Regions from separate parts of the Allobosea sp. FG18 genome, predicted to be linked through region 2. Evidence: predicted binding sites of a transcription regulator. Region 2 holds the regulator's gene; each other region holds the start of a gene.
What was found. The regulator LexA, encoded in region 2, represses DNA repair genes until DNA is damaged. The targets are predictions, from matches to a motif close to TGTTCNNNNTGTGTTCNG.
Positions count from the first base shown of each region.

Region 1 (10,166 bases), on a different contig from region 2:
TTGTCGTCGTCACGCCGGTGGTGAGATTCCGCACGTCGTCGCGACGCTCGTAGTTCGTCTTGGTGATGTCGCCCTGGAAGCCGTAGGTCAGGCGGTGGAAGCTCGAGCTCAGCGCGAAGCTCGACTTCGCCTGGATGTCGAGCTGTGAGAACTGTTCGGAATAGTCGTGCAGGCCGCGTGTCAGCCGTTGCTGGCCATTGGCGAGCCTCTGCAGGTTGTTGGTGACGAAGGTCCGCTCCTGCGGCGAGAACGACGCCTGCCAGCGCACGGAATCGAGGAAGCTCAATCCCGCCTGCCATTCGTGCTCGAGCGCGACCCGCTTGCGGCTCTTGACCTGGTTGCGGATATTCGGCCCGTTGCGGACGCCCGCGCTCACGACGTTGTAGTTGTAGAGCTGGTTCACCGTCGAATCGCTGTCGTAATATTCGCCGGTCAGCTTGAAGGTATGATCCGCCGTCGGCTTGAAGACGAGCTTGGCGAAGCTGTTCCAGACGGTGACGTCGAGCGGATTGAGCTTGTCGCAGCCAAGGAAGCGCAAGGTCGGCACCGGGCAGCCCCAGCGGCCGCCATCGGCGCGCGCCTTGGTCAGCCGCGCTTCTTCAGCGCTCTTGTGGCTGACGCCGACGATGCCTTCGAGCATCGGCGAGAAGCGGAAGGCGGCGATACCGGTCTTCACGAAGGAGCGGTCGAGGCTGTCATAGCTCGTGCTCAGCCGGGCCGCGTAGGGCTTGTCCTTACCTTTCAGGAGATCCTCGGGGTCGAGCGTGCGGTAGGCGACGATGCCGCCAAGCGCATCCGCCCCCCAGAGCACCGAGCCGGGGCCGCGGACGATCTCGACATTCTTCAGGAAGGGCAGGTCGACGAAGTCGCGATTGCCGTCGGTGACGCGCTCGATCACGCGGGAACCGTCGACCTGCATCTGCACGCGGTTGCCGCCGACGCCACGGATGGTGAAACCGCCGTAATTGCCGAACGGGTCCGTGGCGGTGGTGATGCGGTTGACACTGACGCCAGGCTGGTAGCGCACCAGATCCTGCGTGTCGCGCGTGATCCGTTCGTCGAGTTCCTGCCGCGTGATCACGCTGACGGTGCCGGGAACATCGAGCACCTGTTTCTCGCCGCGCGACGCCGTGACCGTGATCTGGTCGAGCGAGATCATCTGTTCGCTGCCGCGCCCTTTGGCCTGCGGCGTTTGCGCCTGTGCCACCGAAAGCGCCGTCGTCGACAGCAGCGCTGTCAGGAAAACCAGTCTAGAATTATTATTCATTACGTAACCCCAGTCCCATGTCCGGGGCGTGTAATGGTCTAGCGAAAGGATTCGCAAGTTGATTCTTTGTGAATCTATAATATAATAATTGATATAATTCAAAACTGATCGTTGTATATAATATAATTATTGTAAGGCGCGGGTTTGTAAAAGGAGTTGAGGACTGATTGAGAGATTGATTGTTCGATATATTTGCTGTTATGGTGCAGTGTCTGTTGGCTTCGGCGTTGCGGCAGGCGCTTAGATCAGCGCCAGAAAGTGCAGCCCGACGAAGCAGCCGGCGCCGCCGGCGATCAACAGCAGTGGATTGATCGGCGTCAGCAACAGCAGGGCGGTCGAGACGAGCGCGGTGCCACGGCCGAGCCAGCCGCTGTCGAGCGACTGGATCAGCACATAGCTGGCGGCGAGGATCATGCCCGCAGCGACCGGCCTCAGGCCCTTCTCGAGCGCGCGCAACAGGCGGGCGCCTTCATAGCGCGACCAGATATGGGCGACCCCGTAGATCAGGAAGGCGGTCGGCCCGAAGATGCCGGCGGTGGCCGCAAGCGCGCCCCAGAACCCGGCGATCTGCCAGCCGATCAGCGTCGCCAGCAGCGAGCCCGGGCCGGGCGCCAGCCGCGCGATGGCGAAGGCATCGACGAACTGCGCGGCGCTCATCCAGTGATGCGCCTCGACGATCTGGCGGTGCATGTCGGCGATGGCGCTCTGGCCGCCGCCGATGGTCACCAGCGAGAGCGGCAGGAAGACGAGCAGGATGCTGAAGGGCAGGGACTGCATGCTGTGGCGCTCAGCCGTCCCGGTAGGTCGCGGCGACGCTGAGCGAGCCGAAGCCGAGCACCGTCCAGAGCAGCGGCCATTTCAGGATCGCGACGGCCACGAAAGTCGCGGCCATGATCGCGAGCGGGAACAGCCGGCGCGGCACGCGCCTTGCCGCGGTCAGCCCCATCGCCAGCGACAGGCCGATCGCTGCCGAGGCCGCGCCGCTGAGCGCGACATGGCTGAGCTCATAGCCGGCAAGCGAGGCGAAGACGCTGCCGATCAGGACGATGACGAAGGCGGCCGGCACGACGATGCCGAGCCAGGAGGCGATGGCGCCGTTGCGCCCGCCGAGCCTGTAGCCGATCCAGATCGCCATGTTGGTGACATTGACGCCGGGCAGGGCCTGCGCGACCGAGAGCCCGTTGAGGAAATCCTCCTCGCTCATCAGGCGGCGGCGCTGCACGAATTCGCGGAGCATCCAGCCGCTCAGGCCGCCGCCAAAGCTGGTCAGCCCGATCCGCGCGAAGATCAGGAAAAGTTGCAGCGCGCTCGGGCGCTCGGCCAAGGCATCCGGCATCTGATTCTGCGTCCTGAGACGGCTGACGAATCCAGAGAGCAGGCTTCGCCGGGATTGGCCAGCGCTGAAGCGCATTGCCGGCATGACCATGGGTGCAAACTACCCTTGTCATTCCGGGGCTTCGCGCAGCGAAGAACCCGGAACCCACGACTGGGCGAGCCGCTCGCAACCGAACACACGATGTCTCACCCGGTCGTGGGTTCCGGGTTCGCGCCTGCGGCGCCCCCCGGAATGACAAGAGGGGGGCGGGCAGGCGCGGCCAGAAATTGGCCGTGTCACCTAGCGCGGCGGCGTGTCCGGTCGTCGCAAGGTCCGTTTGACGGCGCGTTTCAACTGGTCGCCGGCCTTGCGCACGAGCTCGCGATTGCTGCCGCGGCGCCCCTTTCCGGATGGCAGGGCGGAGAGCGGCAAGGGCGCTTCCTTGTCTCGCGGGGCGGGCCTTCCGGGGGACATCGCCTCGGTCGGCACGAGCACGAGCTCGGGTGCGCTGACCGGCAGCGCTGCCATGGCGGGGTCGACGAAGGCCTTGATCGGGAGATGGTCGGAAGCGACGCGCGCCAGCGGCGAGTCGTGGACCGCGACCTCCGACAGGATTTCGGGGCGGTTGGCGATGATCCGGTCGAGCGCCAGCAGGGGCAGACCGGCCGGGAAGCTCGGCACCGGCACCGGCATCGCGCCGAAGGCGGCATCGAGCGCGCTGAGCGCCGAGCGGCCGCCGAGGCGCCATTCGTTGAGGTCGCCGAGCAGGAGGGTGGGGCGCTCGTCCCGGCTGCGCATCAGGTCGATGATCATGCGGGCCTGCTGCGAGCGCGAGCGCCTGAGCAGGCCGAGATGCGCCGCGACGATCCGGAGCGCCGCTCCGCTTTCGAGGTCGATGTCGACGACGAGCGCACCGCGCGGCTCCAGGCCCGGCAGCGAGACCTGATGGACGTCGCGCACCAGCCCCTGCCGGAACAGCACGACATTGCCGTGCCAGCCATGGGCCGCGGCATTGGCGCTCTCGACGGGGACCGGCATGAGGCCGGTTTCCTCCTTCAGCCGGGCGAGATCGAGCAGGCCGTGGCGGGCGCCGAAGCGCTTGTCGGCTTCCTGCAAGGCGATGACGTCGGGCGCGATCTCACGGATCACCTGCGCGACCCGGCCGGGATCGAAGCGGCCGTCGATGCCGACGCATTTATGGACGTTGTAGGAGGCGACCAGCGTGCCGCCGGAGCGTCCGTCCTCGCCGGCCGGGATGGTGCCGGGGCGGTTCTTACGCTGGCGCAGCGAGGCGATGATGCTGGCGGGCAGGCTCTGGCTCTTCTTCTGCATCGCTCCGCCGGCTCGTGCTCCGGATCCGCTTGGTCGAACGGGGACCGGCATAGGCATTCATGGCATCAGGGGTATGACCGCTGCGGCTCAGAGATAGGGTGAGCCGAGCCAGATCAGCCTGTCGATCAGACGCATGACATAGGGCCGGGCGCGCAGGCCGGCAAGCGTGACCGGGGTCGCAGTGGCCATCACCGTCTCGATCCGGCGCTCGATCGCGCGGGCGAAACCGTGGTCCAGAACTTCGAGGTCGATCTCGAAATTCAGGCGCAGCGAGCGCGGGTCGAGATTGGAGGAGCCGACATAGGCCCAGCTGCCGTCGATGGCGAGGAGCTTGGAATGGTCGAAGGCGCCTGTGGAGCGCCAAATCCGGCAGTAATTCTTCAGAATCTGGTCGAATTGCGCGGTCATGGCCCGGTCGACCAGCACGAGATTGTTCACCGAAGGCACGACGATATCGATGTCGACGCCGCGCCGTGCCGCGGTGACGAGCGCGCTGATCAGTTCCTGGTCCGGCAGGAAATAGGGCGACATGATCCGGACCGAATGGCGCGCCACCGACAGCGCCCCGATCAACAGCTTGTGATTGGTTTCGAGATAGGAATCCGGCCCGGTCGGCACTGCGCGCGCCAGCACCGGCATGCCGCCGCGCGCCAGTGCCGGAATCTCCCAGGCGGGGCCTGCGAGTGCTTCACCGGTGGCGAAGCACCAGTCCTCGGCCGCGACTGCGAAGAGATCGGCGACCACGGGGCCTTCGATGCGGAAATGCGTGTCATGGGCGAAGGCATCGCCGGCGAATTCGCGGGTGAAGCCCTCGCGGATGTTCATGCCGCCCATGAAGCCGACCGTGCCGTCGACGACGATGATCTTCCGGTGCGTCCGGAGATTGGCGTAGGGCAGCCTGAGGCCCACGATGATGTTGCCGTTGAAGACATCGACGGCGACACCGCCCTCGCGCAGATGCCCGGCGATGCTCGGCACCGAATAGCGCGCCCCGACTGCGTCGATCAGCACCCGGACCGCAACGCCGCGTCGATGCGCCTCGATCAGCGCGTCGGCGATGCGCAGGCCGAGCGGATCGCGGTCGAAGATATAGCTTTCCAGGATGATGCTGCGTTCGGCCGCAGCGATCGCGGCGAGCATCGCGGCATAGGCCGCGTCGCCAGTCTCCAGCGTCTCGATGCGGTTGCCTGTGGTCAGCGGATGGCGGGCGACACGATCGCCGAGCGTCTTGAGCGCGAGGAAGCGCCGGCCGAAATGCGTCCCGACGACTTCGTCCTCGACATGGAAATCGGCGGCGGCCATGCCATGGCCCGGCCGCTGCGCCAGGATCGAGGCGCGCCGGATGCGGTTCACTCCGGCGATGGCGTAGAGCAGCGGCCCGACGATCGGCGAGAGGATGATGACGCCGACCCAGCCGATGGCGGCGCGCACCTCGTCCTTCGTCATCACCGCATGCGCGCCGGCGACGGTCGACGTCACGACGGTGATGACCGCGAGGATATGCGGCCAATAGGTTGAGAGAATCTCCCACATGCGGCCAAGGCTAGCGCGGGGACGGGCTCTCCGCCATGCTCAGCCGAGTTCGATCGTTCCGGCGCCCGGTGGCTGCATGATCTTCGCAGCGCGAGCATCCGGGCCGTCGCGATCACGGCGATGGCTGAGATCGCGGTCGCCAGCGAGAACAGGCAACCGTAGCCCATCGCGTCGGCGACCTTGCCGGAGACCGTGACCGGGGCTTCCGGCGCCAGCGAACGGCCGATATTCTGGGGAATCCGCGGATTGCGGTGCTGATCGCGCCGCCGGTCGCGCCCGCGCCATAGAGGCTGGAGGCGCCCGCGACGAGTTCGATCCGCTCCACCATGTTGAGATCGATCAGTTAGAGGATGTGCGAGACGTCACGCCGCGGCGCGTTCGTCGGCATGCCGTCGCTCCTCACCAGAAGCTGTTCGGGGCCGAGGGGCGGACCTTTTTCGATCATGTGCTGGAGCGCCGGCTCGACCGCGCCTGGCAGCGGCTGGTCACGGCCGAGGCTGCGACCCTGGCCATCAGCGCCGTCGCTTATGAGGTCGGTTTTGGTGGTCTCTCCTATTTCAACCGCTGCTTTCGCAAGCGCTTCGGCCGCCCGCCCTCGCAGATCAAGGCCCTGGCCGTCAGCGGCGAGACCTGATCCGCGTCACCCTCTGGCAGGGGCATGGGGACGGCTGGAAGACTCGACTCGCCTTCCGGCCGGGAGCGTTCTATAAAAGAACAAATAGAGAACAATTATCGTGCTTCCATGCCAGAGACCGCACCGACCCTGTCCGATCTGCGCCGCAGCCTTGCTGAGGCCGCTCTGCGGAGCGGTCCGGCCGCGGCCGGCCGGATCGGCCTCGGCGTGCCCGCTCTGGACGAGATCCTGAACGGCGGGCTCGTAAGGGCCGCGCTGCACGAGATCTACGCCGCCGAGGTCGCCGATCTCGCCGCTGCGACCGGTTTCGCGCTCGGACTCGCATTGCGGGCGGGGCAGGTCGAGGAGAAGGCCGATGAACGCACCATTCTCTGGGCGCGGCAGGATTTCGTCGATACCGAGGCCGGGCGGATCCATGCGCCGGGGCTGAACGAGCTCGGGCTCGATCCGGCGCGCCTGCTCCTGGTCCGGGCGCGCGATGGCGAAGGGGTGCTTCGGGCCGGGGCTGAAGCGGCGCGCTGTGCCGCGTTGGGCGCCGTGCTGATCGAGCCTTGGGGCGAGCCGCGCCCTTTCGACCTGACGGCGAGCCGCCGGCTCGCCCTCGCGGCGGAAGCCTCGGGCGTGCCGGTACTGCTGCTGCGCGTCGCGGCCGCCGAGGCACCGAGCGCGGCGCGCACGCGCTGGCAGGTGAGGGCGCTCGCCTCGCGGGCTCTGGAGGCGAATGCGCCGGGCGCCCCGGCCTTCGCCCTGAGATTGCTGCGCCAGCGCGGCGGCGCGGCCGAGCGTGAGTGGCGTGTGGAGTGGGACCGTGACCGACATTGCTTTGCGGAACGCAGCCTTTTCGACCGATCTGCCCGGACAGATCATGCCGCGCCGCTATCTCGCCCTCTGGTTCCCCTTCCTGGCGACGGACAGGCTGCGGCGGACGGGCGCGATACCAGCCTCCGGCGCACAGGCTGAGAAGCCGCATGTGCTGACCGAGATGCAGGGCAACGCCCTGCGCCTCGTCGATTGCGACCAGCGCGCCGTCGCTCTCGGCCTGACGCGGGGGATGACGCTGGCCGACGCCCGCGCCCGCATTCCCGATCTCGTTGCATTGGAGACGCAGCCGCAGGCCGACAACGAATTCCTCGAAGCGCTCGCCGGTTTCTGCGACCGCTTCACGCCGCTGGTCGCGCTCGACGAGCCGCATGGCCTGATGCTCGACATCACCGGCTGCGCTCATCTCTTCGGTGGCGAGGCGGAGCTCGGTAATCTTGCCGGGCGCGCCATGCAGCGCGGTGGCCTCAAACTGAAAGCCGCCATCGCCGGCACGCCTGACGCCGCTCGCGCCTGCGCCCGCCATGGCCGGGGTGGCATCGTCCCCCCCGGCCAGGAGGAGGCGCTGCTGCGCTCGCTGCCGACTACCGCTCTGGATACCGACACTGAGACCGTGATCGCGCTCTCCCGCGCCGGTCTCAAGACACTCGACCACCTCGCAGAGCGCCCCTCCGAAACGCTCTCCGCCCGTTTCGGCGAGGCGTTGGCGGTCAAGCTGCGGCGCATTCTCGGCCATGAGGACCGCCGCATCACGCCCCTGCGCCCGCCGCCCGATTGTGTGGTCGAGCGCCATTTCGCCGAGCCTTTCGCCGATGCCGCGAGCCTCGAGGCCGTGGTCGTCAGGCTGATCGGCGAAGCGGCGCGGGTGCTGGAGGCACGCGGCGAGGGCGGGCGCATCTTCGAACTCGGCTTCTTTCGCAGCGATGGCGCCGTGCGCCGCCTCGCTATCGAGACCGGGCGTCCCTCGCGCGACGCCGGGGCGCTGCTCCGGCTCTATCGCGAGCGCGTCGAGACCCTGGCTGATCCGCTCGATCCGGGTTTCGGCTTCGATGCGATCAAGCTCGCCGTGCCGCTCTGCGAGCCGCTCGACACGCCCCAGCACAGCCTCGACGGCCGGGCGGTCGAGGAGGAGGCGGTGGCCGATCTGGTTGACCGGCTCGTCACGCGCTTCGGCCGCGATCGCGTGCTGCGCTTCGCGGCGCAGGACACGCATCATCCCGTCCGTGCTGCCAAGGCACTCTCGGCCGCAGCGTCGTTGCCGGAAACGCCTTGGTCCGCGCCCGAACCGCAGGAGCCGCCGGCCCGCCCGCTCCAGCTCTTCGAGCCGCCCCAGCCGGTCGAGGCGATCGCGGAGGTCCCCGATGGGCCGCCGATCCGCTTCCGCTGGCGGCGCCTCATCCATGACGTCGCCCGCGCCGAAGGCCCCGAGCGCATCGCCCCCGAATGGTGGCGTGACGGCTCAGACGAGCCGATGCGCGACTATTACCGCGTCGAGGATGCGCAAGGACGCCGCTTCTGGCTTTACCGCATCGGTTTCTACGAAGCCGACAGCGCCCCGCCGCGCTGGTTCCTGCACGGGTTCTTCGCATGAATCAGATTGCGAATGCCTTCGTCGAACCCATTGCCGCCTCGCATTTTTCCTTCCTGCGCGGCGCCTCGCCGGGGCCGCATATGGTGCTGACGGCGCTGCTGCTCGGCTATTCCGGCATCGGCATCGCCGATCGCAATACGGTGGCGGGCGTCGTGCGCGCCTGGGCAGCGCTGAAGCAGTTGCGCGAGGATGGCCTGCCGGCGCCCGACAAGGTCAGGGAAGGCGGCAGCCCTGGCGAGTATTACTGGGCCGAGAACCCTGAATTTGCCGCCCTGCCTTTCACCCCCGCGCAGATGAAGGCGAAGGCGGAGCGCTTCAAGCTCGCGACCGGCACCCGCCTCGTCTTCGCCGACGGCACGCCCGATATCGTCGTCTACCCTGCCAATCGCGCCGGCTGGGGCCGGCTCTGCCGTCTGCTCAGCCACGGCAACCTCAAGGACGGCGTTAGGAAGGGCGAATGCCACCTCGTCCTCGACGACCTCCTCAACGATGCCCGCGATCTGCTGCTGACCCTGATGCCGGGCCGCAGGCTCGACGATCTGCCGGCGCTGCTCGCCCGGCTCGACGAGGCCGCGCCCGGCGCTGTCTGGCTCGCCGCCAGCATGCACCGGCGCGGCGACGACCGCCGCCGCCTCGCGCGTCTCAAGGCGATCGCGGCAGCGACCCGCACGCCGCTGATCGCGACCAATGACGCGCTCTACGATTCCATCGCGCAGCGCGACCTGCAGGATGTGCTCACCTGCATCCGCGAGGGCACCACCATCGAGCGGGCCGGGCGCCTGCTCGAATCCAACGCCGAGCGCCATCTCAAGCTGCCGCAGGAAATGGCCCGCCTATTCCGCGATGCGCCCGAGGCCATCGCCGAGACGCAAGCTCTCTTTTCCCGCATCGAATTCGATCTCGGCCAACTCAAATACGAGTACCCCGATGAGCCGATTCCGCCAGGCTGGAAGGATCAGGACTGGCTGGTGGAGCTGGTCCGGCGCTGCTGCCTGATCCGCTATCCCGGCGGCATTTCGGACAAGGTTCAGGGCTTGCTGGCGAAGGAACTCGACCTGATCGGAAAGCTCGAATATGCCCGCTATTTCCTGACCATCCGCCAGATCGTCGAATTCGCCAACAGCAAGGGAATCCTCTGCCAGGGCCGCGGCTCGGCCGCCAATTCCGCCGTCTGCTACGTGCTCGGCATCACCGCCGTCGATCCGGCCGAAAACGACGTGCTGTTCGAGCGCTTCATCTCCACCGAGCGCAAGGAGCCGCCCGATATCGACGTCGATTTCGAGCACGAGCGGCGCGAGGAGGTGATCCAGTGGATCTACAAGTTCTACGGCCGTGAGCGCGCCGGCATCGCCGCGACCGTGATCCATTACCGGCCGCGCAGCGCCATCCGCGAGGCCGGCAAGGTGCTGGGCCTGACCGAGGACGTCACCGCCCGTATCGCCGATACCAATTGGGGCAGCTGGGGCAGCGAGATCGGCGATGCCCGTATCCGCCAGGCCGGGCTCGATCCGACCAATCCGACGATCCGCCGCGCCGTCGATTTCGCCACCCGGCTATTGGGCTATCCGCGCCATCTCTCGCAGCATGTCGGCGGCTTCGTCCTGTCGCGCGGACGCCTCGACGAGACCGTGCCGATCGGCAACGCCGCGATGGACGAGCGCACCTTCATCGAATG
Region 1 is NZ_JBMDKB010000022.1:15,734-25,899, forward strand. It holds gene ACODTJ_RS22395 (TonB-dependent hemoglobin/transferrin/lactoferrin family receptor) at 1-1,267, opposite strand, end outside; gene ACODTJ_RS22400 (chromate transporter) at 1,508-2,044, opposite strand; gene ACODTJ_RS22405 (chromate transporter) at 2,055-2,603, opposite strand; partial or broken gene ACODTJ_RS22410 (endonuclease/exonuclease/phosphatase family protein) at 3,117-3,914, opposite strand; gene ACODTJ_RS22415 (phospholipase D-like domain-containing protein) at 4,002-5,447, opposite strand; gene ACODTJ_RS22420 (helix-turn-helix domain-containing protein) at 5,800-6,081, shown strand; gene ACODTJ_RS22425 (ImuA family protein) at 6,190-7,041, shown strand; gene ACODTJ_RS22430 (Y-family DNA polymerase) at 6,947-8,491, shown strand; gene ACODTJ_RS22435 (error-prone DNA polymerase) at 8,488-10,166, shown strand, end outside.
Region 1: the regulator LexA is predicted to act here: its motif matches at 6,158-6,175, upstream of ACODTJ_RS22425 (ImuA family protein).

Region 2 (10,166 bases):
GCCGACCGTGCGGGCGACGGCGAAGAGCACCGTGAACATCGAGGTCGGGAAGCCCATCGCCTTCAAGGTGATGCCCGAATAGAAGTCGATGTTCGGGTAGAGCTTCTTCTCGATGAAGTACTCGTCGGAGAGGGCGATGCGCTCCAGCTCGACGGCGACGTCGAGCAGCGGGTCGTCCTTGATCCCGAGCTCGTTCAGCACCTCATGCGTGGTCTTCTGCATGATCTTGGCGCGCGGGTCGTAGTTCTTGTAGACCCGGTGGCCGAAGCCCATCAGGCGGAACGGATCGTTCTTGTCCTTCGCCTTGGCGATGTATTTCGGGATGTTGTCGACCGAGCCGATCTCCTCGAGCATCTTGAGCGCGGCTTCGTTGGCGCCGCCATGCGCGGGTCCCCACAGGCAGGCCGTGCCGGCCGCGATGCAGGCGAAGGGATTGGCGCCCGACGAGCCGGCGAGGCGCACGGTCGAGGTCGAGGCGTTCTGCTCGTGGTCGGCGTGCAGGATGAAGATCCGGTCGAGCGCGCGCGACAGCACCGGGTTGACCTTGTACTCCTCGGCCGGCACCGCGAAGCACATGCGCAGGAAGTTCGAGGTGTAGTCCAGCGAATTCAGCGGGTACACGAAGGGCTGGCCGACGGTGTACTTGAACGCCATCGCGGCAAGAGTCGGCACCTTCGCGATCATGCGCATCGAGGCGATCATGCGCTGATGCGGGTCGGAGATGTCGGTGGAGTCGTGATAGAAGGCCGACATTGCGCCGATCGAGCCGACCATTACCGCCATCGGGTGGGCGTCGCGGCGGAAGCCCTGGAAGAAGCGGGCCATCTGCTCGTGCACCATGGTGTGGCGCGTGATGCGATAATCGAAATCGGCCTTCTGCGCGGCCGTCGGCAGCTGGCCCTCGAGCAGCAGGTAGCAGGTCTCGAGGAAGTCGCCATGTTCGGCGAGCTGCTCGATCGGATAGCCGCGATAGAGCAGAACGCCCTTGTCGCCGTCGATATAGGTGATCTGCGACTCGCAGCTCGCCGTCGAGGTGAAGCCGGGATCGTAGGTGAACATGCCCGTCTGGGCGTAGAGCTTGGCGATGTCGATGACGGCGGGGCCGACAGACCCCTCCTTGATCGCCATGTCGACGGTCTTGTCGCCGACCTGGAGCTGGCTGGTATTTCCGCTCATCGATACCGATCCTTTCAAGGCTCGCTGCTGTTCCGCCCCGGTTTCGCCTCTCCGCGCTTTCGCGCCGGGCATCTCGCATCCGAAGGCCGCGAGGTGACGGCCGGATGTCGGAAGGAGAACGGGAGAGATGGTCCATGTGACTGAATTACAAGCAATATTCGTACACGCCCGCGTTGCCGCACCGCAATGCACTTGCGCGTCACTAGACCATTTGCGCAGTGCATTCAACCGAGCCAAAAGGCGGTTGGAACCGCGCTGCGCTCATATCTGCGCGAGCTGGTGCTCGATGGCCGACAAGGGCGCTTCCGACCCTGCGATTTTCTTGGGCTTGGTGTGGTTGAAGGCGCCGCAGCGGCGGGCCCGGAGGCCTCGCGCCACCGACTTGTCATTCCGGGGCGCGCCACGGGCGCGAACCCGGAACCTACGACTGGGTGAGGCATCAGGTGTTCGGTTGCAGGCGGCTCACCCGGTCGTGGATTCCGGGTTCTTCGCTACGCGAAGCCCCGGAATGACAGGGTGGCCCTGTTCGTCCTGCTTCACGCGGCCTGATCGGCGAGCCGGGCCAGCGTCTCTTCGCGGCCCAGAACCGCCATGACGTCGAACAGGCCCGGCGACATCGCCCGGCCGGTCAGCGCGGCGCGCAGCGGCTGTGCCGCCTGGCCGAGCTTGAGCCCGCTCTCCTCGACATAGGCGCGAACCGCCGCTTCCAGCGGGGCCGGCGACCAGTCGTCGACGGCGGCGAGCTTCTCCGCGATCTTCGGCAGGCGCTGGCGCGCGGCCTCGTCGAGCAGGCCCTTGGCCTTGTCGTCGAGCTGCAGCGGGCGCTGGGCATAGAGATAGAAGGCGCTGTCGAGCAGTTCGATCAGCGTCTTGGCGCGCTCCTTGAGGCCCGGCATGGCGGCGAGGAATTTTGCCTCCAGCTCCGGCGAGAGCGTGGCGCCGAGGCCGCGCGCCGGCCCGATCTCCGGCAGGATGACCTTGAGCGCGGCAAGCAGGTCCGCATCATCCGACTGACGCATATAGAGGCCGTTGAGGTTCTCCAGCTTGGCGTAGTCGAAGCGCGCCGGCGAGCGGCCGATCGAGGACAGCTTGAAGGCGTCGATCATTTCCTGGGTGGAGAACACCTCCTGATCGCCATGGCTCCAGCCCAGCCGCACCAGATAGTTGCGCAGCGCCGCCGGCAGATAGCCCATCGAGCGATAGGCATCGATGCCGAGCGCGCCGTGGCGCTTCGAGAGCTTGGCGCCGTCCGCGCCATGGATCAGCGGGATATGCGACATGCTCGGCACGTCCCAGCCCAGCGCGTCGTAGATCTGGGTCTGGCGGGCGGCATTGGTCAGGTGGTCGTCGCCGCGGATGATATGGGTCACGCCCATGTCATGGTCGTCGACGACGACGGCGAGCATATAGGTCGGCGTGCCGTCCGAGCGCAGCAGCACGAGGTCGTCGAGATTCTCGTTCTGCCAGACGACGCGGCCCTGGACCTCGTCATTGACCACGGTCTCGCCGGTCTGCGGCGCCTTGAGGCGGATGACGGGCTTCGCGCCTTCCGGCGCGGTCGACGGATCGCGGTCGCGCCAGCGCCCGTCATAGCGCAGCGGCTTGCCCTCGGCGCGCGCCTTCTCGCGCATCTCCTCGAGCTCGGCCGGGGTGGCATAGCAATGATAAGCCTTGCCGGCGGCAAGCATCTGCTCGGCGACTTCGCGATGCCGGGCGGCGCGCTGGAACTGGTAGACGGTCTGGCCGTCCCAGTCGAGCCCGAGCCATTCCAGCCCGTCGAGAATCGCGGCGATGGCGGCATCGGTCGAGCGTTCCCGGTCGGTATCCTCGATGCGCAGCAGCATCTTGCCGCCTTGCCGGCGGGCATAGAGCCAGTTGAACAGCGCGGTTCGGGCTCCGCCGATATGCAGGAATCCGGTGGGCGAGGGCGCAAAGCGCGTGACGACGGCGTTGCTCATGGGAGGGAACTCCGGCCGGGCGGCCAGGGCCGTCCGGGGCAAGACAGGGGAAGGGGCCGGATCGTGACATGACAACCGGCGCGCGCCCTGTAACATGGCTTTGCCGGAAACGCTAAGCGGTCAAATCGCAGCGCCGGCGGGGGAGAGCGGGCGATGCAGCCGGCACCGCCGGGGCAGGGGCAGGCACAGGGCCGGCGCGGCGCGCGCGCCGATGCCTTGCCGGCACGGCTCGGTGCCATGGCCCCGCTGGCGGCCAATCTTCGCCCGTTGCTGTGGCAGCTTTGGCTCCATCTCTCGCGGGGTTTCGCGCTGGAGGTCGAGAGGCGCCGGCCCTTCCTATGGCTGCCGATCGCGATGGGCGCCGGCATCCTGCTCTATTTCGCTGCCGATCGTGAGCCGGCATTATGGGCGCCGCTGCTCGGCTTAGGCTTGAGCAGCGCGGCGGCCTTCGCCCTGCGGAGGCGCCCTCTCGCGTCGATGACCTGCCTCGCGGCGGCGGCGGCCTTTCTGGGCTTCGTTGCCGGCGTCTGGCGCACGGACGATATCAAGGCGCCGATGCTGGAGCGGCCGCGCATCGGCGAATTGACCGGCTTCGTCGAGAGCGTCGAGGCGCGCGACAGCGGCGCGCGGCTCGTCATACTGGTGACCGATCTCGCCAATGTGCCGGTGGACCAGCGGCCGAAGCGGGTCCGCGTCAATATCCGGCAGGGCTCCGTCGCACCGGGGGACCACATCGTCGCAACCGCGCGCCTGCTGCCACCTCCGGGACCGGCGCGAGCCGGCGGCTACGATTTCGGCCGCGACGCCTTCTTTCGCGGGATCGGCGCCGTCGGCAGCATCTCCGGCAAGATCGCGCTGGCAGCACCGCCATATCCGCTGCCGGCGCGCCTCGCGCTCGACGTGACGATCGACCGCGCCCGCAATGCCCTGACCAAACGCATCGCCGAGGTCGGGGGCGGGCAGGGCGGGGCGGTTGCCGCCGCGCTCGTCACCGGCAAGCGCGGCCTGATCACCGAGGCCACCAATAACGACCTGCGTGCCGCCGGTATCTATCACATCGTCTCGATCTCCGGCCTGCACATGGTGCTCGCCGCCGGCACGATCTTCTGGCTGGTGCGCGCGCTGCTGGCCCTGTCGCAGACGGTGGCGCTGCACTGGCCGGTCAAGAAACTCGCCGCTGTGGCGGCCATGCTGGGCGCGACCGCCTATTGCATCTTCTCGGGCAGCGATGTCGCGACCGAACGCTCGCTGATCATGACGCTGGTCATGCTCGGCGCGATCCTGGTCGATCGCGCGGCGCTCAGCATGCGCAACCTCGCGCTCGCCGCCATGATCGTGCTGCTGCGCGAGCCGGAAGCGCTGCTCGGGCCGAGCTTCCAGATGTCCTTCGGCGCGGTCGCGGCGCTGATCGCCTTCGCCGAGCGCTGGGAGCGGAGAGATCGCAGCGAGCCGCCGTCGGCATTGCCTTGGCCGCTCGGGCCAATCTGGACGGCGGCGCTCGGCATCCTCGTCACCACCATGCTGGCGACCGCCGCGACCGCCCCCTTCGGCGCCTATCACTTCCAGACCTTCAACCCGTTTGGGCTGCTCGGCAACGCCATGGCGCTGCCCTTCGTCTCGCTTTTCGTCATGCCGGCAGCGGTGTTCGGCGTGCTAGCCTATCCGTTCGGGCTGGACTGGCCGGCCTGGGCCTTGATGGGGCTTGCCTCCGATGTCGTGCTTAAGGTCGCGCACTGGGTCGCGACCATCGACCATTCCACCGTGACGGTCGCAGCCTTCGGCCCGGTCGTGCTGGCCTGTTTCGCGATGGCTTTACTCTGGCTGACGCTCTGGACCACGGCCTGGCGCTGGCTGGCGGCCGTGCCGCTCATCCTCGGGGTCGCCATTGCCGGCAAGCCGGAGCGGCCGGAGATCCTGATCGAGCGCGACGGTTCCGGGCTTGCCGTGCGCGGTCCCGATGGACGCCTCGCCATCGCCGGCAAGCCCAGTCGCTTCGTCCTGCAGCAATGGCTCGCTGCTGATGGCGACAGCCGCTCGCCGGATGATCCGACATTGCGCACCGGCGTCACCTGCGACCGGCTGGCTTGCGTCGCGCAGACGACCGACAAGCGCACGATCTCGTACACGCGCGAGCGTCTCGCGATCATCGAGGATTGCCTGCGCGCCGATCTCGTCGTCACCGCCATTCCCTGGAGCGGGGCCTGCAAGGCCAGACTGGTCGAGCGGATGGCGCTATCACGCGACGGCGCGACCTCGCTCTACCGGACGGCGACCGGGTGGAACAGCCGAACCTCGGAGCCGACCGCAGCCGACCGTCCATGGACCCGCCGGCGCGAGCCTCGCCCTGCAGAGGTGGCAACCCGGCCGGTTGGTCAGCCCGCAACGGTGCAGCCTGCATCAGCCTCCGACAGTGAGGTCGACGCCGATGTCGAGCGCCTTCAGTAGCGTCGCATCAGATTGACGAGGCGGCCCTGGATCTTGACCCGGTCGGGGCCGAGCACGCGGGTCTCATAGGCCGGATTCGCCGCTTCGAGCGCGATCGAGGAGCCACGCTTGCGCAGGCGCTTCAGCGTCGCCTCCTCGTCGTCGATCAGCGCGACGACGATATCGCCGGTATTGGCGGTGTCCTGCTTGCGGATGACGACGGTATCGCCGTCGAGAATGCCGGCTTCCACCATCGAGTCGCCACGCACTTCGAGCGCGTAATGCTCGCCGGAGCCGAGCATGTCCGGCGGCAGCGAGACGGTGTGACTGCGGCTCTGGATCGCCGAGATCGGGGTGCCCGCTGCGATGCGGCCCATGACGGGAATGGCGATGGAATGCCGGCTGTCGTCCTCGACCGCTGCTGGCCGGGGCTTGGCGACGCTCGGCTGGGCGCCGAGACCGCCCTGCACGACGGCCGGGCTGAAGCGGGGTCGCGGCTGCGGGGCGCCGAACCCGTCCGGCATCTTGATGACTTCGAGCGCGCGGGCCCGATTTGGCAGGCGGCGGATGAAGCCGCGCTCCTCCAGCGCCATGATGAGACGATGGATGCCGGATTTCGAGCGCAGGTCGAGCGCGTCCTTCATTTCGTCGAAGGAGGGCGGCACGCCACTTTCGCGCAAGCGTTCCTGGATGAAGCGCAGGAGTTCGTGTTGCTTGCGTGTCAGCATGGTCGCCGCCAGCCCCTCAAAGCGCAGATTCGAAACAAAGCACGAACACCATACGCGTTCTGCTTGTGTTCCGCAAGCTGCTATGCCTTCGCGGAAGCGTGAGATAGCCGTATGGAAAACGCGCCGTCATTCCGGACAAGCCGCGTCAGCGGCGCCGATCCGGAATCCATCATGGAGCGCGGCGTTCTACGATGGATTCCGGGTCTGCGCTTCGCTTGCCCGGAATGACGTCGCGGGGGCAATAAAGAGCGCGCGCTCTACCGCAACGGCAGGATACGGCAGGAATCGCCCTTCTTCGCGGCAGCGGCATGGGCAGGCCGAATCGTCAGGGCCTGCGCCCGCGCGAGCGTACCAAGCATCGAGGAATCCTGCCGGTCGAAGGGCGTCGCGACCCAGCCTTCCGGCGTCAGCGTGAGCTCCGAGCGCAGATAGTCCTCGCGCTCGTCATTGCCGGGCATGTCGCGGCCGAGGATGGCGGGAATGCTGCGGTCGCGATCGGCATCGGCAATGCCGAGCAGCGCCTCGATCAAGGGCAGCACGAAGAGATGGCCGCAAACGATCGAGGAGACCGGATTGCCCGGCAGCCCGACCACGACCATCCGGCCGAGCCGCCCGGTCATCATCGGCTTGCCCGGCCGCATCGCGATCTTCCAGAATCCGAGCGTCATGCCGGCCCGCGTCAGCGCTTCCTGCACGAGATCGTGCGCGCCGACCGAGGCGCCGCCGAGCGTGATCAGCACATCGGCATCGGCTGCGCGCGCCCTTGCGATCTTCGCGGCGAGATCGGCATGGTCGTCGCGGGCGATGCCAAGGTCGAGCACGGTGCCGCCGGCCTTCTCGACGAGAGCGGCGAGCGAAAACGAGTTCGAGGCGACGATCTGGTCGCGGCCGACCGGCTCGCCCGGCGCCACCAACTCGTCGCCCGTGGCGAGAATCGCGACGCGCGGCTTCCGCCGGACCGGCAAAGTCGGATGCCCCATCGCGGCGGCGAGGCCGAGTGCCGCACTGTCGAGCACGCGACCGGCCGACAGCAAAACGTCGCCCTCGTGGAAGTCGAGCCCCGCCGCGCGCAGGAATTTGCCCTTGGCAGGCGGCACGCGGACGCGAATGACAGGGCTGTCGACGCCATCGGCATCTTCCTGCATCAGGATCGTGTCGGCGCCGTCAGGCATCGGCGCGCCCGTGAAGATGCGCACGGCTTGTCCCGGGCCGACCGCTCCCTCATAGGCCCGGCCGGCGGCGGATTCGCCGATCACCGAGAGCGAGACGCCTTCCGCCATCTCGTCGCCACGCACGGCATAGCCGTCCATGGCCGAATTGGCGAAGGGCGGCTGGGTCCTGAGCGCCTTGACCTCGCCGGCGAGCACCCGCCAGGCGCATTGCGCCAATGGCAGGGTTTCCGCTCCCGTCGGCTCCGGAATGCTGTCGAGCAGCGCCTTGCGCGCGACGGGGACCGGAGTGAGCGCCATCAGCTAGCATTCGCCTCGTAATCGCCCGACTGGCCGCCAGACTTGTGCAGCAGCCGGATGTTCTCGATCCGCATCGCCCGGTCGACGGCCTTGACCATGTCGTAGACGGTAAGACAGGCGACGGAGACGGCGGTCAGCGCCTCCATCTCGACGCCGGTCTGGCCCTTCATCTTGACCTCGGCGCGCACGCGCACGCCCGGCAGGGCCTCGTCGATCGCGAGGTCGACGGCGATCTTGCTGAGCAGCAGCGGGTGGCAGAGCGGGATCAGTTCATGCGTGCGCTTCGCCGCCATGATGCCGGCGAGGCGTGCGGTGCCGAGCACGTCGCCCTTCTTGGCGTTGCCGTCGCGCACGATCGCGATCGTCTCCGGCGCCATGACGACCTGGCCTTCGGCGATCGCCATGCGGGTCGTCTCGGCCTTGCCGCCGACATCGACCATATGCGCCTGGCCTTGCGCGTCGAGATGGCTGAGCCGGCTCACGCCGCGACGGCCTTGCCGGTCAGCAGCGCCTGCGTTGCGGCGGTGACGTCGGCCTGTCGCATCAGGCTTTCGCCGACGAGGAAGCTGTTGACGCCGATCCGGTTGAGCCGGGCAATGTCGGCATGCGTGAAGATGCCGCTCTCGCTGATGACGATACGGTCGGCCGGCACGCGCGGCGCCAGCCGCTCGGTCACGGCGAGATCGACATTGAAGCTGCGCAGATCGCGGTTGTTGATGCCGAGCATCCGGCTTTCGAGCTTGAGCGCCCGGTCGAGCTCGGCATCGTCATGGACCTCGACGAGGACGTCCATGCCGAGCTCGCGCGCGGTCTCGTTCAGGGCGCTCGCGGTAGCGTCGTCGACACTGGCCATGATGATCAGGATGCAGTCGGCGCCCCAGGCGCGGGCCTCGTAGACCTGATAGGGCTCGTAGAGGAAATCCTTGCGCAAGGCCGGCAGGCCGGCGGCCTCGCGCGCCGCGGTCAGGAATTCCGGCTGGCCCTGGAAGGATGGCGCGTCGGTCAGGACGGAGAGGCAGGCCGCGCCGCCGGCCGCATAGGCGCGGGCGAGCGAAGGCGGGTCGAAATCGGCCCGGATCAGGCCCTTGGACGGGCTCGCCTTCTTGATTTCGGCGATCAGCGCGGGCGTCCCCAGTGCGAGCTTGCCTGCCAGCGCATCGGCGAAGCCGCGCGGCTTGGAGGCGGCGCGCGCCCGGCGTTCGATTTCGGCCTGCGGGACGGCGGCTTTCGCAGCCGCGATCTCCTGGCGCTTATAGGCTTCGATCTTCGCGAGGATATCGGTCATGCCGGCCTCACGCGTTCGAGGCTTTGACGAGCGCGGCGAGCGTCGCCTTGGCCTTGCCGGAATCGAGCGCGGCCGTCGCCTGGGCGAAGCCGTCCTTCAGGTCCGTCGCCTTGCCGGCGACGAGCAGCGCCGCTGCCGCATTGAAAGCGGCGATATCGCGGAAGCCGGTCTTGTCGCCTGCGAGCACGGCGTTGAGCGCCGCCGCATTCTCCTCCGGCGTGCCGCCGCGCAGAACTTCGGGCTTGGCGGGCTCAAGGCCGACATCGGCCGGGCTGATCGAAAAACTCTCGATCTTGCCGTTCTCCAGCGAGACGACACGGGTCGGCCCCGTCGTGGTGATCTCGTCGAGCCCGTCCGAGCCGTGCACGGCCCAGACGCGGGTCGACCCCAGGGAAGCGAGCACCTTGACCATTGGCTCCAGCCAGGTCTCGGAGAAGGCGCCGATGAGCTGGCGCTTGACGCCGGCCGGGTTGGAGAGCGGGCCGAGCAGGTTGAAGATCGTGCGCGTGCCGAGCTCGGTGCGCACCGGCGCGACATGGCGCATCGAGGCGTGATGCGTCGGCGCGAACATGAAGCCGACGCCGGCCTCGCGGATGCAATGCTCGGTCGCGGCCGGATCGAGCCCGACCTTGACGCCGAGCGCGGTCAGCACGTCCGCCGCGCCGGAGCGCGAGGAGGCCGCGCGGTTGCCATGCTTGGCGACCGGCACGCCGCAGGCGGCGGTGATGATCGAGGCCAGCGTCGAGACATTGTAGGAGCCGGAGGAATCGCCGCCGGTGCCGACGATGTCGATCGCCTCGGGCGGCGCCTTCACCGGCAGCATCTTGCCGCGCATGGCGCCGACGGCACCGGCGATCTCGTCGATCGTCTCGCCGCGCACGCGCAGCGCCATCAGGAAGGCGGCTGATTGGGCGTTCGTCACTTCGCCCGAGAGGATGGTGTCGAAGGCGTCGCGCGCTTCCTCGCGGGAGAGCGTCGCGCCGGTCGCGACCTTGGCGATGAAGGGTTTGAAATCGTCCATGGGAACTCTGCGGAATCAGGCTGAAAGGGTCAGGGCGGAGGCTTCGCGTTCGCTCTGCCATCGCTCCGCGAGATCGAGGAAATTCCGCAGGATCGTCGCGCCATG
Region 2 is NZ_JBMDKB010000004.1:48,540-58,705, reverse strand. It holds gene gltA (citrate synthase) at 1-1,176, opposite strand, end outside; gene gltX (glutamate--tRNA ligase) at 1,713-3,134, opposite strand; gene ACODTJ_RS06090 (ComEC/Rec2 family competence protein) at 3,288-5,579, shown strand; gene lexA (transcriptional repressor LexA) at 5,573-6,286, opposite strand; gene ACODTJ_RS06080 (molybdopterin molybdotransferase MoeA) at 6,544-7,755, opposite strand; gene moaC (cyclic pyranopterin monophosphate synthase MoaC) at 7,755-8,237, opposite strand; gene trpC (indole-3-glycerol phosphate synthase TrpC) at 8,234-9,040, opposite strand; gene trpD (anthranilate phosphoribosyltransferase) at 9,048-10,061, opposite strand; gene ACODTJ_RS06060 (anthranilate synthase component II) at 10,077-10,166, opposite strand, start outside.

Region 3 (10,166 bases), on a different contig from region 2:
GATGCCGGCGGCTTCGAGCCAGCGTCCGTCGCGCGAGTCCATTGCGGCCTGACAGCTGACAATGCCCCTACGCCGAAAATCCTGCCGCAAGAACGAGACCGGATGATCGCGAAGCGACAGCCCGACATGGCGATAGTCCTCGACCACATCTCCTCCAGTCGCCAGAGGCCGGAGTGCGATGGCAGGCTCAGGCGTTTCATCGGCGCGCATATCCGCAGCCGCGGCGAACAGGGGCAGCGGTTCGTCGCGCAGGACGCGGATCGCCCAGAGCGCATCTCTTCGCGCAAACCCAAGGCTGGGCCGGAATCCGTCCGCCTCGGCGATCTGAGCTAAAGCGGCCACGGGCACCCGAGCCCGACGCCAGAGATCCTCGATCGACTCGAACGGCAGACGGGCTCGGGCCGTGATGATCGCGGCAGCGTGAGCGTTGGCGAGCCCTTTGACCATCCTGAGCCCGAGGCGAACGGCGAACCGCCGCTCGTCGCCGGTCGGCTCAAGCGTGCAGTCCCAACGTGAGGTGTTCGCGCATACGGGCCGAACCTCGACGCCATGGTCGCGGGCATCTCGGACGATTTGGGCCGGTGCATAGAAGCCCATGGGCTGGCTGTTCAGCAGCGCGGCGCAGAACACGTCCGGATGCCAGCATTTCAACCAAGCGGAGGCGTAGGCGATCAGCGCGAAGGAGGCCGCATGGCTTTCCGGAAAACCATAGCTGCCGAAGCCTTCGAGCTGCCGGAATGTCTGCTCGGCGAACTCGGCCTCGTAACCATTGGTGACCATGCCGGCGACGAGCTTCTCCTTGAACTTCGACACGCCGCCCGTGAACTTGAAGGTCGCCATGCTCTTGCGCAGCATGTCTGCCTCGCCGGGCGTGAAGCCGGCGCATTCGATCGCGACCCGCATCGCCTGCTCCTGGAAGAGCGGCACGCCAAGTGTCTTGCCGAGGACCTTCTCCAGCTCGGGCTTGGGGTAGTGCACCGGCTCACGGCCTTCACGCCGGCGGAGGTAGGGATGGACCATGTTGCCCTGAATCGGGCCAGGCCGCACGATCGCGACCTGCACGACGAGATCATAGTACGTCCGCGGCTTGAGCCGAGGCAGCATCGACATCTGCGCGCGGCTCTCGATCTGAAAGGTCCCGAGCGTGTCAGCCTTGCGGATCATCGCGTAAGTCCGGGGATCCTCCGGCGGGATCGATGCCAGGTCGAGCGCGACGCCCTTGTGGTCGGCGAGCATGTCTAGGCCTCGCTTCATGCAGGTCAGCATGCCCAGCGCGAGAACGTCTACCTTCATGAACTTCAGCGCATCGATGTCGTCCTTGTCCCATTCGATGACCTGGCGATCGACCATTGCCGCCGGTTCGATCGGGACGAGGTCGTCGAGGCGGTCATTAGTCAGGACGAAGCCGCCGGGATGCTGCGAAAGGTGCCGCGGGGCGCCATGAAGCTGGCGGGCGAGATCAAGCGCCAGGCGCAGCCGGCGGTCAGCCAGGTTGAGGTTGAGTTCCTCGACGTGTCGCTTCTCGACGCCCTCCTCGGACCAGGCCCAGACCTGCGACGACAACGTCCCGATCAGGTCCTCGGGCAGGCCCAGCGCCTTGCCGACATCGCGTAGGGCCCCTTTGGTTCGGTAGCGAATAACGGTCGAGCACAGGGCCGCGTGATCTCGGCCATAGGTGTCGAACACCCACTGCATGACGATCTCGCGGCGCTCATGCTCGAAGTCGACATCGATGTCTGGCGGCTCTCGACGCTCCTCCGAAACGAAGCGCTCGAACAGCAGGTCGTTGCGGCCCGGGTCAATCGAGGTGATGCCGAGCACGAAGCAGACGGCCGAGTTCGCCGCCGAGCCGCGACCTTGGCAGAGGATGTCACGCGAGCGGGCGAAGCGGACGATGGCGTTCACCGTCAGGAAGTATGGCGCGTAGCCGAGCCTTTCGATCAGCGTCAGCTCATGGTTCAGGCTAGCCCGGACGCTTTCGGAGAGCCCCTCGGGATAGCGTTGCGCAGCGCCCTCCCAGGTCAGCTTGGCCAGGGTCTCCTGCGGTGTCAGCGTGGGATCGTCGCGCTCCTCCGGGTACTGATAGGCGAGCTCGTCAAGCGAGAACCGGCAGCGGCCGGCAATCTGCAGCGTCCGGGCTAAGGCCTCAGGGTAGCGCGTGAACAGCCGATGCATCTCCTCCGGAGGTTTCAGATATCGGTCTGCATGGCGCTCACGCCGATCGCCGAGTGCGTCGATTGTGACGTTGTGGCGGATGCAGGTGACGACGTCCTGCAGGATCCGCCTGGCTGGCTCGTGGAAGAGCACATCGTTGGTCACGACCGTCGGGACGCGCATCCGCGTCGCCATGTTCGACAGCTTATGAAGGCGAAGTTGGTCGTTCGGTCGGCGCCGCAGCGAGAGGGCGAGATAGGCGCGGTCACCAAAGCCCTCGCGGAGGCGACGCAGGCGAAAGGCGCAATCCTCGTCGGCCAGGTCCGGCACGAGCACCGCGACCAGCCCTTCCGCATGCGCAGCGACGTCCGACCATTCGAGATGACATTGTGCCTTTCCGCCGCGCTTCTTGCCGATGGAGAGCAGTCGGCACAGGCGCGAATAAGCTGGCCGGTCGATGGGATAAACCAGCAGCGACATGCCATCAGCGAGATCGAGGCGGCAGCCGACGATCAGCCTGACGCCGGTTGTCTTCGCCGCCTCGTGCGCCCGTACGATCCCGGCAAGCGAATTACGATCTACGACCGCGAGCGCCTGGATGCCGAGCAGCGCGGCTTGGGCGAACAGTTCATCAGCCGAGGAGGCGCCGCGCAGGAAACTGAAATGGCTGGTGACCTGTAGCTCTGCATACCGGGCGCTCATCCGAAAACGCCATGCAGGAACCAGCGATGCGAACCTGTGGCGACGTCTTCGCCGTCGCCCGCGCGATAGAGCCAGTAGCGCTCGCCGGCATCATCCTCGACCCGGAAGTAGTCGCGCACGGCGACCATCTCCGCCTCGCGCTTCCACCACTCACCGAACACGCGCTCTGGGCCATCCGCGCGCCGGACCCGCCGACGGATCCCGCGCCAACTGAACCAGGCGGGTGGATGGTCCGGTAGCAGCGCCATGGTCTCGACCGGTTCCGGTCTCGGTAGCAGCCTCGCCGGGCGCGGCCAGTGGCCTGGCCAGACCGCTCCGGTCTCCTCAGTTAGCGCTGCGACACGGCGAACAGAACGCTCGGGGACATCGCTGGCAACCGGGACCATCCGATAGACGGCCCGCTCACCGACACGATTGGCGAGGGTGTCGATGAGGCCGGACACGTCCGCGCCGGTTTCCTCCACCAGGGAGTTGACCGCCTGCTTTCGTTCGAGCGGCTCAGCCAAGGTCGCTGCCAGCGTCATGATCTCGATGCCGAAGCCAGGCTCGATCGCCTCGATCTTCTCACAGAAGAGCCGCGTAAGTGGTTTCACGTCGCAAACAGGCTTGGCGAGCCCAACCCGCACTGTCTGAAGTCCGCGGTCGACACGATGGCAGATGAGATCGAGGCGCCGAGCGCCAAGACAGCGCGCCTCGAGGCGATCGCAGAGCTGGGCAACCAGTTTGCCGATGTAGCGAGCAATTGTCTCCGGCGCGCCAATCGGCTCGGCGAACGCGCGCCGAACTTCGATGAGGTCAGGTGGGCGGATAGAGATGATGGGCTCCGCGACCTCCCCGAGCGCCTGGGCCAATCGGCGAGCGATCTCTGGCCCAAAGCGCAGCGTGAGCGGCGAGCGCGGTTGGGCGATGATGTCGCCGGCAGTCTCGAATCCTAGAACGCGCAGGTCGTTCGATATCGTGGCGCGCAGTCGCAAGCATTCTAGAGGCAGCGGCAATAGCGGCTGCGCTTCATGCCCGATCGGCGTCACGATCGTTGCCCGAGAAGTGTATCGAGCGAGCGCATGGGCCGTCCCCCAGCTGTCAGCGATCGCAGCCCTGGCCTCGACGCCCGAGATCGCCAAGCGTCCAACGATGGCGTCCAGCATGTCGGCTTCTCCGCCATGCAGGTGTTCTGCACCCGTCGTGTCGATGACGATACCATCGGGAGGGTCCGGCGCGACGATCGGGGCGACGCGCTGATGCAGCCAGATTGCCAGCCGCTCAAGCTCCTGTGCGTCCGCGGCGGGGTTCGCTTCCTCGACCAGCAGGCCAGGCAAGAGCGCCTGCGCTTTCGTGGCCGGCATGCCGACGCGAAGCCCGGCTGTCAGTGCAGCGGCATTCGCCGCCTGCACTAGCCTCCTGCTGCCGTCGCGAGCGATGAGGACGAGCGGGACCTCAGGCGGAGGCGCCGCGCCGCCAGCCATCCGCCGAAACCGATCGATCGACCAGTTCGGGAGGAAGACCGAGACGACCCGTGTCTTCGCATGCCTCCAACTCAAAATCCGCGCTTTCGCCTGCCCGGGCCCGAATCAATTCAACAAGCCAGCGTGACCGCCCTACCCCCGGCACCGGCAGCGCTGTCGATGGAAGCACCGAAACCCGCCATCGGGTCATCGCCGCCGTGGGCTGACCAAAATCAGAGGCGTCGACCTCGCGTCGCCATCGTCGCAGCGCGATGCCGATAGCACCTGTCCCCTCCGCGGCGAGCTGAAGGCGACGCGACGCTGTCATGGACAAGCGGGCTACCTCGCCGACGACGGAGCCCAGCCCGCCATGGCGCAGGCCCTCTTCCATGCAGGCGAGCACCGTTTTGTCATCGCCGGCCTCGACGTAGATCACGCGGTCAGGGATCAACCCCGCCTGCGCCATCGCCGGCGCGAACAGATCGGCTCGGGTGAGGCACCAGAGCACCTTGCCGCGACTCCTCGCGGCAACCCCGGCGCTGAACAATGCCGCCGCTGCACCGTCAATCGCGCCGTTGCCGCCGCCCGCGACCTCATGCAGTGCTCCTAGCGCGAGGCCTCCACCAGGCAAGCGTGAGTCGACCGTCGCGATACCGAACGGCAGCACCGTCCGGCCGCGGGCGCCTCGGCCCTCGATCCGCTCGATCTGGTCGCGGAGCGACTGAAATAACGGCTGTGGCCGCAACGGACTTTACCTGCTAGAACGACACCTGATGTTCCTCTTATGTTCTCAGCGAGAGGCTGAGAGTCAAGCTCGTTGTTTGGCGGGAACACAGCGACGCGACGGGAGGTTGCCGAGAAGCAGCCTGTGCATCCGAGCAGGAGAACCAAATGTCCGAGGATCCAACCGAAATCGTCCAGCAGTCATACGAGGTGGTCGCCTGGCGAGGGCTCGCGCTAGCCCTTCTGGCGCAGATCCTGGTTCCAGCGCCGGAGAACGAGGAGGAGTGCTCCCAGTTCCTTCACACCGTGCTGGCAGATATTCTCGATCAGACGGTCAACAGCGAAGCCATGCCTGCAGAACTTGATCGAAGCGCCTTGCGCGCCGAATTGGAAGGCGTGAACAAACGGCTCCGGGAGGAGCTCGCTGAAGCGCAACTCGATCGACAAAAGCTCCGAAAAGAGTGGCTTAAGTCGGGAGGTAACTGATCACCCACAGCGGATCGACGACCTTCAGGACGCCCACGTCTAAGGAGCAACGTATTTGCCGCAGCCACCAGGAATGTAGAAGCTGGGAACACGCGATTGATCCATGCAATTAATTCCGGACCCGCAATCCTGAGCAGAGCATTATGTGAAGCGCATCTCAACGCACATCGCGGAGTGGCCTCTTCCATCAACGGCCACCCTTGGGTCGTCGATCCGCGCCAAGGGAATCGAGCGCGAAATCAGGCGGCGGCTTCCTTGGTCAATGCGGAAGCATTTCACGGTCGAAACCGGCAAAGCGATCCTTCACATGCCGGACGCCGAAGCTGTTGAGTTTGACGCTCTGTCTGCGATCGTAGCGGATATGTTGGCCGAAATTGCCGAGTTGCCAATCCTCCCCAGCGAGGCCGAGGATATTCTCTCCATTTCATCTCGCGAGCGTCATAAGTGGCTCGACGACGGCCGGCTCCAGAGCGCGGGGACAAAGACGGTCAAGCTACGTGGTCGGGCCAAGGCCGTCACTTTTCACGTGTTCACCCCAGGCTTCATCGAGCATGTCCTCGATAGCGGCCTGCCGGAAATCTGGCGGGAAGAGGATATCGCAACGACAGCGGAGAACCGGCGGCGAGCAGCTGGAAAAGCGGCTTTGACGCGCGCGGGCAAGCGTTCGGCCAAATCCCGTGAGGCAGCGCCCGGCCCGGACGAACAGGAAACCGGCCTCGACGGCTGGGAAGAGTTTGAGGCTGAAGGTCTGCTTCGGTGAGTATGCCGCCCCGAACGGGCGGGTAAAAAAGCTACTCAGCTGTCGCCTGAACCTGTCGGGTTGAGCGACACCTGATTTGTTCAAGTCCTTCATGCGGCAGGATCGCAGTCTCTTTCACGCGGCGGCTAAGCTGGCAATTGCGGCTGCCACACCACCCGAGCCGTGCGGGATTTCTTTGGCCTGAAGCGCCATCTCAACGGCTCCGAGAGCTCCAATAAGTGCCGCGGCGTTGAAATGACCCATGTGGGCGATCCGGAAGGCCTTGCCGTGATAATCTCCAATCCCGAGGCCGAGCGTTACGCCACAGACGTCGCGTGCGAAGGCTGTGATGACGCTTACGTCGACGCCAGGCGTTAACACAGCTGTCACAGACGGCGCTCGGTCTGCCCCATCAGTCACTCCGAAGGTGAGAGCCTGACCACTCGACCAGAGATCCACGGCAGCATGCGTCGCCTTGGCAAGGGCGGCGTGGCGGCGCCAGATCGCCTCCAGCCCTTCCTCGAAGATCATGTCGAGCGCAGCACGCTGTCCAAAGAGGAGATGCTCCGGCGCAGTGCCGCAATGCTTCATATAGGCCAGCACGTTCATCCGGCCGCTCCAATCCCAATAGCCAGTGCGCAGATCGGCGCGCTTGTGCGCGGCAAGAGCCTTCTCGTTGGCCGCGACAAAGGCGAGGCCTGGCGAGGACATGAGGCCCTTCTGCGAGGCTGAGACGCTGATGTCGATGCGCCAGGCATCCATCTCGAATTCCATGCAACCGAGGGAGGCAATGGCATCGACCATGAACAGAGCAGGGTGGCCGGCGGCGTCGATGGCCCTGCGAATGGCCGGAATATCGTTGACGATGCCTGCTGCGGTATCGATCTGGACCACCATCACCGCTTTGATCGTGTGCTGCGTGTCAGAACGCAGCCGGGCCTCGACCGCGGCTGGATCGACGGCCCGGCGCCAACTGCCGGGGAGCATCTCGACATCGACGCCCATAAAGCGGGCCATCTCGCCCCAACCGACGGCGAAGCGGCCGCTTTCCAGCACCAGAACCCTGTCGCCTCGCGACAGAACATTGCTGAAGGCCGCCTCCCATCCACCATGGCCGTTGGCGGCGTAGACGAAGGTTTCGCCGCCAGTCCGGAAGACGCGCTTGAGATCGGAGAGAACCGTTTCGGTCAGGCTGACGATGCTGTCGGAACTGAGTTCCTCAGCCGGCCGCATCATCGCCTGAAGCACACGATCGGGAATGTTAGTGGGGCCTGGCATGGCGAGCAGCGGCCGGCCATTAGCGAGCGACATGCCGAATCCTCAGAACGGTAAAATCACCACAGCAGAAATCCGCCAAGCGCGTTTCCCGGGCAAGCGCATGCGCGCATTGCCCGGCATCTCGCTCTGCATGACGCGGGGGCGCACTCGACCGTCAGTGTGTCCAAAAATCTCTCTATGGTGCGTCCGAGCTGTATCTCCGGTTCAGCTCTCCGCTGTCGTCGCAGCTGGCCCCGAAAACTGGCAAGGCGAGAGTGACTGATATCGTTGCTTGACATGAAATACGCTTGGTATACCGTTGGAATAACAACAGCGTTCAGGGTGCGGCCGTGTTGCCGCGCCGATGAGCGACGAGGAAGCAAAGCGAGGGTTTATGCGATGAGTTCACCCGTGCGGCCTGCCCATGCGGCGACTGAGAAGCTCATCACTTTTTTGTATTATCGCGATCTGCCAGCCGCGATGCGCTTCTACGAGGACGTGATCGGGCTGACGCTGGAGATCGACCAGGGCTGGTCGAAGATCTATCGCGTCACACCGAACGGTTATGTGGGGCTCGTCGACGAGAGACGCGGCAGCCACCGCGCCAACGACATCAAGCCGGTGCAGATCTGCATGCGCGTCGCCGATGTCGATGCCTGGTACGCCTATATCCGCGAGGTCGGACCAGCTGGATTGCGCGAGCCACGAAGCAGCGCCGAGCTCAAGATCCGCGCTTTCGTCTTCAACGATCCCGAAGGCTACCAGATCGAGATTCAGTCCGCGCTCGTCTGAGCGCGCGATATTTCAATCACGACCAGACCAGGCGCAGGGAGCGATCGGATGATCAGAAATGGCCTCACGGATTTGTCGCGCCGAGGAGCACTTGGTCTGGCGCTGCTTGGTGGAGTTGCGCTTTCGGGCGCCGCCCGTGCTCAGGAGAAGGCGCTCACCATCGCATTGACGGCGGATGCAGTGATCCTCGACCCGCATGCGGCCAACGAGCTCACCGGCAACATCATGTTCTACCACTTCTATGACCCGCTGGTGGCACGCACGCCGGAGCTGGGTTTCGAGCCGGGTCTCGCCGAAAGCTGGCAGGTGGTGGACGACACGACCTGGGTGTTCAAGCTCCGCAAGGGCGTGAAGTTTCACAATGGCGACGAGCTCAAGGCGCCGGACGTCGTCTTCACTTTCGAGCGCCTGAAGAAGGCGCTGATGTCGAATCTCGTCGCCAATATCGCCTCTTCTCGCGCGATCGACGACTACACGGTCGAGATCAAGACGCCCAAGCCCTACGCCGTGCTGCATATGGCGCTGGCCGAGGTGCTGATCGTCAGCGAGAAATACACAAAGGCCATCGGCGACGAACAGATGGGCCTGAAGCCCATGGGCACAGGGCCTTACAAGCTCGCCGAATGGGTCAAGGAAGACCGCATCGTGCTGGCCGCGCATGCCGACTACTGGCGCGGAAAGCCGAAGATCGACAAGGTCACCTTCAAGCCGATCACCAACCCGGCGACGCGCACCGCTGCCCTTCTCACTGGCGGTGTCGACGTCATCCAGGACCTGGCGGTGCGCGACGTGGCGAGCGTCAAGGGGAACCCGGCCTTCGAGGTGATCACGCGGCCCAGCTTGCTGAATATGGTGATCGCGATCGACACGCGCGAAAAGTCGCCGACGATCGACCTGCCGAGCAATCCGATGCGTGACCGGCGCGTGCGCGAGGCGTTGGTGCGCGCCATCAATATCGAGGCCATCAGGACTGTCGTGATGAACGGCTTCGCCACGCCGAGCGAGCAATACGTTCCGTCCTCGCACCTGGGATATGTGCCAGGGCTCGATTTCCGGAAGACCTACCCGTTCGACCTGGAGAAGGCCCGGGCGCTGATGAAGGAAGCCGGGTTCGAGAAGGGGTTCTCCATGACCCTCGACACGACCAACAACCGCTATGTCAACGACGGCGCGATCGCGCAGGCGCTGGCCGGGATGCTCGCGCGGATCAACGTCAAGCTGAACCTCAACCTGATGCCGCGGTCGAACTTCTTCGGGTACATCCGCGTGCCGTCCGACAAGTCGAGCTTCATCATGAGCGGTTGGGATACGCCCTCGGGCGATGCGGGCAACATGTATTCGACGCTGCTGTACAGCCGTGGCAAGAAGCCTGGCTTCGGCCAGGCCAACCGCGGAGCGTTCAGCAACGAGGAGTTCGACGGCTGGATCGACAAGGCAGACGCCACCGCGGATATCAAGCAGCGTAACGGTTTCCTGCAGGAGGCGACAAAGGTTGCAACCCGCGAGATACCGATGATCCCGCTCCATTACGAGCAGGACATCTACGCGGCCAAGAAAGGCATCAAGGTCGTGCCGCGCATGGACAAGTTCATCTGGGCCTACGAGATGGATGTCAGCTGACGGCTGTTCCCGGCTTACGAAAATAGCCCGGCCGGCCTGGCAAGGCCGGCCCCTTATGGCGCCCGCGCCAATGACACGTCACGCCTGAAAGTTTGCCCTCGTGCTAGGCTATCTGCTCAAGCGATTGATCCAGATGATCGTGGTCCTCTGGGCCGTGTCCGTGCTCGTCTTCGTGATGATGAGCTTCACGGGCGATCCGACGTACATGATGGTCCCGCTCGATGCGACCGAGGCGCAGATCGAGCAGGCGC
Region 3 is NZ_JBMDKB010000032.1:3,434-13,599, forward strand. It holds gene ACODTJ_RS25935 (error-prone DNA polymerase) at 1-2,856, opposite strand, end outside; gene ACODTJ_RS25940 (Y-family DNA polymerase) at 2,853-4,319, opposite strand; gene ACODTJ_RS25945 (ImuA family protein) at 4,291-5,043, opposite strand; gene ACODTJ_RS25950 (hypothetical protein) at 5,190-5,507, shown strand; gene ACODTJ_RS25955 (hypothetical protein) at 5,653-6,267, shown strand; gene ACODTJ_RS25960 (pyridoxal-phosphate-dependent aminotransferase family protein) at 6,382-7,557, opposite strand; gene ACODTJ_RS25965 (VOC family protein) at 7,903-8,295, shown strand; gene ACODTJ_RS25970 (ABC transporter substrate-binding protein) at 8,344-9,915, shown strand; gene ACODTJ_RS25975 (ABC transporter permease) at 10,016-10,166, shown strand, end outside.
Region 3: the regulator LexA is predicted to act here: its motif matches at 5,073-5,090, upstream of ACODTJ_RS25945 (ImuA family protein).